DNA from 2 places in the Pelosinus sp. sgz500959 genome. Region 1 is predicted to be linked to the other one. Evidence: riboswitches for the same ligand, from Rfam matches in the RefSeq annotation. Region 1 holds a riboswitch; the other holds the start of a gene.
The links. Region 1 has a riboswitch for cobalamin ahead of ACAN52_RS04320 (AAA family ATPase). Riboswitches for the same ligand answer to the same signal wherever they lie in the genome.

Region 1 (4,494 bases):
GCAATTTTGAAACTAGAAACACGAGGTGAAACTTCCCTTATTAACGATTTTATGCAGGAAGAAGCTCTGAGGATCATTCATGGGGCAGCTGCCATGCAAGGAGTGTCAGTAAAGATTCGCCAGATGGGCGGAGCTGCGGGTGGTCAAAGCGATGCTGTTATCGCAAATTATTTGCGCCAAGCAGCAGAGAGATCAGGTTTATTTAGCATGATTAAGGATCGCGGAAATTTAGGAGCTAGTGAAGATTTCACCTGTTTTTTAGAGCGTGTTCAGAAACATGGGGGACACGGCGGCTATGCTATGATTGGCATCAATCGGACAGCTGGACATCATGATGGAGCCTTTGATTTTGATGAAACCGCTCTAGGTAATGCTGTAACGGTCTTAGCCTTCGCTCTTTTTGATCTTCTGCAAGATAATGAACAGATCTAAAAGGCAGAAACAATTATATAAAGTTGACAAAAATTCGAAATAATGTTACTATAACAAACATTAAGTCAACTCAAATTAAATAAAGTCGAGATAGGTGCCCTTCGGGGCTTAATAGGGAAGTCCGGTGTAATACCGGCGCGGTCCCGCCACTGTAATGAGGAGTAAACCCATAGTATGCCACTGAGATGAAAGTCTTGGGAAGGTTTGGGCGAGCGATGATCCAGAGCCAGGAGAACTGCCTATTTGTCAATCACCGTTTTTTTACCCACGAGCGATGGGGAGGGGATTTTAAGTTCGTACTGTTGTACTGTATTCTTTTTGGCGTATGTAACGTTCGAAAGATTTATTTGTTTCAACTGTTTTACTTAATCTGTCAAAACTCCAGCCTCATGGCTGGAGTTTTTTATTTTGTTTTGATGAGTAGCGATGATAATTATGGTATTTGCAGTATGAATTTTTAAGTAAATCAATAACTATGAGTCGCCGATTGTGCCCACGGGTGATGGGAGGGGGATGAGGTTGTAAGACATTTTTCCTTCCTAGCTTTTATTTAAGCTAGGTTTATTTATTAGGATAAAATTAAATAATATTGAGTTAGGTGCCCTTCGGGGCTTAATAGGGAAGTCCGGTGTAATACCGGCGCGGTCCCGCCACTGTAATGAGGAGCAAACCCATAATATGCCACTGAAATGAAAGTTTTGGGAAGGTTTGGGCGAGCGATGATCCAGAGTCAGGAGAACTGCCTAACTATCAATCACCGTTTGACCTGCGAGCGATGGGGAGGGGATTATGAGAGTCGTCGATTTTTTTTAGATCTTTACGGATACTAGAAGTTATGATGGAATGGATTTCTCTTATGATACCAACCCTCCTTGTTTGTTCAGGGAGGGTTTCTCATTTTCTTATAGGAAATTTAATGGTTTTTCTAGTGATAGTCATGAAGGGAAGGAAAATATGAAAAAAATTGCTTTTTATGGTAAAGGTGGTATTGGCAAATCCACAACAGCAGCTAATGTATCAGCGGCATTAGCTGAAAAAGGTTACTCAGTTTGCCAAATTGGCTGTGATCCTAAAAATGATTCTACACGGTTATTGTTAGGTAAAGTTTGTTCTGAGACAGTACTCGATGTAGTGAAAAAATTTGAGGATGAAGTCGCAATCGATCAAGTTGTACATACAGGTTTTGCTGGAGTCAAATGTGTAGAAGCGGGTGGACCAGAGCCGGGAATAGGGTGTGCTGGTCGTGGAATTATTGTCGCCTTAGAGAAATTAAAAAAATTACAGGCAATGACTAAGGAAGACGTTGTCTTATACGACGTATTAGGTGATGTGGTATGTGGCGGTTTTGCGGTCCCCATTCGCGAGGGTTATGCCACTGATATTTATATTGTTTCTTCCGGAGAACTTATGTCCCTGTATGCCGCCAATAATATTGCCAAAGGAATTGCAAGGTTTGCTGAACGAGGAACCGTTCGGCTTGGAGGCATTATCGGCAATAGTCGCAACATTAGAAATGAACAAGAATTACTGGAAACCTTTGCAACAAAACTCAATACGAAGCTCATTGCTTTCATTCCCCGGGATCAAATGGTACATCAAGCCGAAATCAATCGTAAAACAGTAATTGAATGGGCAAACCAGTCTGAGCAAGCCTGTATATATAAAGGATTAGCGGACTTGCTTATGGATAATAGTGCTTTAACAGTACCGACGCCCCTTAGTTTTGAAACCTTAGAGGAGTTGGTATTAGAGTATGGCAATGAATAAACGATATATGGTGACTATGAAACGAAGTTGTAGCTGTAGTATGCCAGGTGTGTGGGGAGCCGTAGCCCATAATCAAGGAGCGGTGGTCATTTTTCATAGTCCGAAGGCATGTGGTCACGTGAGTAGTGATATGGAACTCGGTAGTCATTATCATTCTATAGCTCGTCAGTCGTTTATACCCAAGCAATATACAGCTCCCTTAATCACAAGTAATTTACAGGAAGAACATTCGATTTTTGGTGGTACTGAGCAATTGCGTCGATGCATTGATTATGTTGTCAAGCAATATCAACCTGAATATATTATGGTGGCTAATTCTTGCGTAGTTGGCGTAATTGGTGATGATACTGAGTCTATTATCCAAGAAGCGGAAGAAGAATGGAATATTCCTATAATGACTGTACCTTGTAGTGGTTTTCTAGATGGTGAGTATTATGCTGGCTTTTATCATGCTGCAAAAATTTTATCTGATCGCTTCATGAGTAAGCAACCAACGCATGCTAATACTGTTGCCTTACTGGGCGGGCGTGGCGGTCCAAATAGTACGGATGGGCAAGAAATTCAGCAATTACTAGAATCCTTTGGTCTTTTGGTACACTGCCATTTTCCTGGATATGCTTCATTAGAAGAAATTCGCCGAGTCACAGCTTCGGCCCTTTGTATTCCCCTAGGAGGGAGAAGAAGTCCATCTTCTTTTTCGATGCAGCAGCTTGCTATTGATATTCAAGCCAAGTTTGGAATTCCTTTTCTCGACCATAATGATCCTATAGGCTGGAAAAATACCCAAAGCTGGATTAGAAAACTAGGTGAACTACTCAGGCTGGAACAGAAGGCAAAAATGATCGTTCAAGAGCAAAATGAGCGGTTACAGCAGCAAGTCATTAAGTGTCGTGGTGATCTGCAGGCCATAAAAGTGGTAATGTGCATCGGTCGTCCTCTCCTCCATTTCCAACCAGAGTGGGTTCTTGAATTACTTGAATTGGCTGGAGTGAACATTGAAGGAATTATCTTATTTAGTGGGCTTACTGGAGAGCAGAAGGAAGCTATAAAGAAAAAACTAAAAAAATATACGATAATACCTGTTCTTGAAGAGGACGAGGGTGAAGCCATGATAGAAGGGGCAGATATTCTAATAACGACTCACGAACTGGAAGACGAGGCTAAACGTCAATTTTTCCTGCCAGTATTACCACCCTTAGGCGTAGGCGGTTTGATCCACTTATTAAATAAGCTGGCACGACTAGCAAGACGGTCTGCGCATAAGGGGGGAGTCCTATATGGCTGGTAAAGAGGAATGGGATAATGTGTGTACACAGGTCAATACCTGTGCTTTGACTGGTGCAGCGGCCTTTTTCGCTGGTATTCCTGATGCTGGAATTGTAGCGAACGGACCCCTTTGGTGTTATTTTTATGCTCGTCGGTATCTGGAAAAATCATGTCCTAGTATTGGGCAGCGTTTTTGGGGTACGCAACCAGATAATAATGCTGTTATCTATGGAACAGAAGAATGTTTGCTGGAACTGCTACAATCTGTACGAGAATCATATAATCCATCTGTACTTTTTATTGAAAATAGCTGTGCCGTCAGTTTGATTGGCGATGATATTGTTGGAATTGCTACTCAAGCAAATATGCCCTGCCCTGTGATATGTATTGATAGCGGTGGTTTGATTGGCGGATTTTGGGAAGGGTATCGGGCGGCGGCAAAAGCTTATTTTGAAGCTATGCCTCTTCAGCCAAGGAGAATGGTAAAGCCACGAACGATAAACTTATTAGGGTGTACCATCGGCTATTATAATTCTAGGAATGATTTGCAAGAGCTAAAGCGTATGTTAACCCTAGCTGGATATCAGGTCCTCGCAATGCCTGGGGCGGGTAGCACTACTAGTGAAATTGCTACAATGGCGCAAGCAGAACTGAATCTTATCGTCCATGAAGAACTAGGGAAAGATCTCGCCCAACAATTACAAAAGCAATATGGTATTCCGTATTTATCCTTATTACCACCTTATGGTATGGAAGGATCACTGCATTGGCTGAAAACCTTAGGACAAACCATGTGGATGGATGAACAGAGTCTAGAGATAATAAAGCGGGAAGCTAATTGTTTGGTGAAAGAATTGCGTAGCAATATACGGGATGCAGAACGACTTTGGGGGGAACTGCAGTTTGAGCGCGCAGTGGTTGCTGCACCTTCTTCCATTGCTCTTGGGATAGCTCGGGCGCTAAATTTGGAATGGGCGGACACTGGTCCATTGATTGCCATACTCCATGATGGTATGCCATCTTCTGTAG
Region 2 (4,494 bases), on a different contig from region 1:
GTGATGTGAAAGCGCGGCGTACTTCATAATCAGGAAATGTTGCTTTTATTTTCTTCTCAATGCTTTCAATACTTGACTCCAGTCCACGTTGATAGGTTGTACCAAAACTAACAACTAAGATTGCTTTCTTCACAATATATAACTCCCCTTATTATATTCCATAACTAAACCACTCTAAGCTTTACATCTTCTACAAACGAGAGTTAAAAGCGGCCAAAGCCTGGTAGATAAGTATAAATAAGATTCAGATAGAGTGTTAACTCCATCTGAATCAAGTCTTGTGTGTCTTTCAGTATTGATACTTCCTTTTAAAATCCAGAATGGAATCGTCAGAACGTCAGTCGTTTATCTGTATGAAATGAATCAATACGTCTAATCAATCACTGGAATAACAGGTGCATCTTTGCTTCGTTCATTTTTATTGTATTTTCCATCGATCACATCTTTTACATGTTGTACATAAATATCTTGAATAGCTGCATTTTCACCAAGCCCGTGAAGATAGGTATCTACTTTGAATCCTGCTGCAATAAGCTGGGATTTGAATGAATCTTTCTCATCACCGGCCATATCGTTATTAGCATGATCACCTGCTACAACCATAAAAGGCATTAATGTTACTTTTTTAAATTTCTTTTCTTTTAGTGTTTCCTTAAGGTTTTCAATCGTTGGATACCCTTCAACGGTAAAAATAAATACATTATTTAGTTTACCATCTTGTAACTTTAGTTGCAATGCACCATACGCAGCATTGGATGGATTAACACCACCATGACCCATAAATGCAACAGCCTCACCTTTGCCTAATTTCGGCAATTGAGTTTTCAATGCTTCAATAGCAATCGCATAATCATCTGGCTTTCCTTCTTGTCCTACAAAATAAAGAATAGGACGGCCGAGAGAGATCTTAGAAAAACTTTTATTTTGTACATAGGTATCTACAATACGACTCACTTTTTCGTATTCATCACCAGCTTCCATGTGTAATGGTTGCACAATGACTTCTGTATACCCTTCTTTTTTCAATTTTTCTAATGCTTGTTTTTCCGTATCCATGTGTATGCCATCACGATCTGCTAATTTCTTTATAATAATGCGCGATGTAAAAGCTTGACGGACTTCATAGTCAGGAAAAGCTTGTTTAATTTTTTGTTCTACCGCATCAATTGTAACTTTCCGTGTATCGCCATAAGTTGTACCAAAACTGACCACCAAAATAGCTTTTTTACCCTCAGAAACAGCAGCAGCACTTACTTTTTGCGTCATTGTCATTCCGCCAATCATAGTTGCCGATAAAAATAAAATTCCTAATATCCACATGATTTTTTTCATCAAGATACACCTAACCTTTCAAATTTAAAAAATAAAATTTAGATTACTGACTACTGAATTGTCACTCATTCACCTCACTTATAATAACACTAAGTTTTCAACTAAACTACCGCAACTTTTTATGAAGGATCATTCCTTCATTTTATGACAGAGCATGTCGTGTTTAAAACGGTAAGATACCTACACCACACTGCACCTGACTGAAAAAGGAAGTTCCGTATCCACGGAACCAACTGTCTAACCCACGACAGCCATCGCAATAAATTGAATAATGAAAGTTTGATCTATATGCCAAGCTATGACGCACCCAAATACGAAATAGCCACATACCATAAAAAAAGTAATCTCCCGACCACAAGCCGGGAGATTACATTAAGAACATCCTAGTTATATATAAATCCCGGCGCAAAATACGCCGGGATATAAGTACAATACAACCTTGAATGGCACTTAATCCCCTCCCCATCGCTCGTGGGTAAAACGGTGATTGATAAATAGGCAGTTCTCCTGACTCTGGATCATTGCTAGCCCAAACCTTCCCAAAACTTACGTCTCAGTGGTATACCTTGGGTTTGCTCCTCATTACAGTGGCGGGACCGCGCCGGCATTACACCGGTCTTCCCTATTAAGCCCCGAAGGGCACCTATTTCAAAAATATTTAATTATGAAGTTATTCATTACAATACAAATACTAACATCAATAACTATACTCTACTTTTTATTAAATTACAATAGTCAGATAGTTAAATAATTAAATTTTCCCTAAAATCCATCATCACCATTTTGCGATCAAGTGCAATGATCTTATCGTTCTACATTATTATAAACATCCCATTCTGTGAGCATAGAGAGTTCTTCCATTCCTCGTTTAGCTGCACTGAGCAGTTCTTCTTTATCATGGGGTAAAGTACCTGCTAGCGCAATATGATTGGAAATATGATTACTGCGGAATAAACAATGAGAGGTAAGGGGTAAGTCAAGCTCACGAATGAGTTCATACAATTCACCCATACTTTCTGCAGGTGATAAAATTTCAAATTTCCCTTGTTCATATTCTTCCCGCAGTTCACTCCCACGATACATCATCAAGGTTAGAGCGCTTAACATATTGGGCTTTATCGCATTAATTGCCATCGCGGTATAGTGTGCATGTCCTTTTGAACCTGCTTTTCCTCCTAGACCTACAATCACCATAATGGATAGTTTCATGCCTGAGGCAACGACTCGCTGTCCTGCAGCAATAGACTCCTGCGCATTGACGCCTTTACAGATATGACTTAAAACTTCATCGTCACCTGATTCCATACCATAATACACTAAAGTTAGCCCAGCTTCATATAACTGCTGTAATTCCTGAGGTGTTTTACGTAAAATATCTTTTGGCCCAGCATAACAAGATACTCTGCGCAATTTAGGAAAAGTTTCTTTTAACATAGCAAGAATTTTTAATAAGGTATCCGTTGGTAAGACTAAAGCATTTCCATCAGCTAAAAATATCCGACGAATATACTCCTTATAACTAATCGCTGCATTGACTTGCGCCATGATCTCATCCATGGTACGTACACGAAAATTGACAGATCGATACATATTACAATAAGTACAACGATTATGAGAGCACCCTATGGTCACTCGCAAAATAAAACTATTTGCCTCACTCGGTGGACGAAATACCGGTCCCTCAGCAGTATCAAAATACATAATTATCACCCATTTCACTTTTCTCTTACAAAAAGATCGGTACTCGATCTCCTAGAACAATTTCATCTTCATGTACAACTGAATCATAAGCAAGTAGCTTAACACCCTTGGCAGCTGCTAGTGTTAATGCTTGAGCAAATTCTGGATCCCTTACCACATTAGGCCTAAAATAATGGACATCTTTCATTTGAATTAAAAAAAAGATCGTGCCCCCATATCCAGCCTCTACAGCTTTGATCATTTCATAAATATGTTTAGTGCCACGCGAGGTAGGGGCATCAGGAAACATCACGATTCCCTCTTCTTCAAGAGTTACACCTTTGACTTCAATAAAATTCTGCTGATGATCTGATTCAAAGTAAATATCAAATCGAGAGTTTCCATAAGTCACTTCTTTTTTCATCGCCCTGACTACGCTTATCTCTGGAATGCCTCCTGCCTGCATGGCTTCAAATACAACATGATTAGGCACCTGAGAATCCATATTAATCAATCGTTCACCTTTATACACTGCAATTAAAGAAAAGGCTGTTTTCCGCTCTGGAGTTCTTGCGGGTTCCAGAATGACGACAGCCCCAGCGATCAGTAATTCTTTGCATCTACCCGTGTTTTTTACATGAACAATGTGCTCCTTATGATTAATCAATACATGAGCAATAAAACGATTGACACGTTTTATAAAAATTCCCTGTACGATATTTGTATACTTCATTCAATAACCCCTATCGTTCTAATGAGATGTAAATAAATCAAGATATTGACCATATCCTTCTTTGACTAAGTCTTCTTTCGGAATGAAACGCAACGCCGCTGAATTGATGCAATAACGCAGCTTCGTCGATGTCGGCCCATCATTAAAAACATGACCTAAATGGGAATCTGCTTCTTTACTGCGTACTTCAATTCTGTGCATAAAATGACTATCATCAGGTTTTTCGATCAGAACTTCTGGTGATAAAGGTTTAATAAAGCTTGGCCAGCCACAGCTAGACTGATATTTATCCATTGAACTAAATAAAGGTTCACCAGATACAATATCAACGTAAATCCCGGCATGATTATGATTCCAATATTCATTATCAAAGGACGGCTCAGTTCCTTGATTTTGCGTCACTTCATATTGTAGCTTTGTAAGACGTTTTTTTAACTCTTCTTTATCTTCCCAAGATTTTTTACGATCCATTAAAGAACACCCCTTTACATTTTTATTCAGTGACCAAGTCTTCTTTATTCAATCAAGTCTTCATAACAACTCAAGTAATATTTTCATTATAATAGTAATTACAAATACTGCAACTAAAATTCTTCTTCGTAAAATATTTTACTTATAGCACCAAATTCTTCGCCACCAAATATTATATAAAAATAGTATATTTCTTATTCTATAAATACGTCCCGCGAAGGGAGCATCTCAATGAATAATGAGGATAAGCTGACATTATCTGCAGTTGATTTAGCTAT

Region 2: linked by a shared signal. The riboswitch ahead of ACAN52_RS19880 (sirohydrochlorin cobaltochelatase) and the one ahead of ACAN52_RS04320 (AAA family ATPase) in region 1 are both predicted to bind cobalamin.

What each region holds. Positions count from the first base shown of each region.
Region 1 covers NZ_JBGJZL010000002.1:348,042-352,535, reverse strand. Annotated here, with positions in the region: gene ACAN52_RS04325 (amidohydrolase) at 1-432, shown strand, start outside; cobalamin riboswitch at 508-690, shown strand; cobalamin riboswitch at 1,012-1,194, shown strand; gene ACAN52_RS04320 (AAA family ATPase) at 1,387-2,199, shown strand; gene ACAN52_RS04315 (nitrogenase component 1) at 2,186-3,487, shown strand; gene ACAN52_RS04310 (nitrogenase component 1) at 3,477-4,494, shown strand, end outside.
Region 2 covers NZ_JBGJZL010000018.1:46,081-50,574, forward strand. Annotated here, with positions in the region: gene ACAN52_RS19875 (sirohydrochlorin cobaltochelatase) at 1-136, opposite strand, end outside; gene ACAN52_RS19880 (sirohydrochlorin cobaltochelatase) at 373-1,332, opposite strand; cobalamin riboswitch at 1,812-1,994, opposite strand; gene ACAN52_RS19885 (radical SAM protein) at 2,137-3,033, opposite strand; gene sfsA (DNA/RNA nuclease SfsA) at 3,059-3,745, opposite strand; partial or broken gene msrB (peptide-methionine (R)-S-oxide reductase MsrB) at 3,764-4,207, opposite strand; gene ACAN52_RS19900 (hypothetical protein) at 4,448-4,494, shown strand, end outside.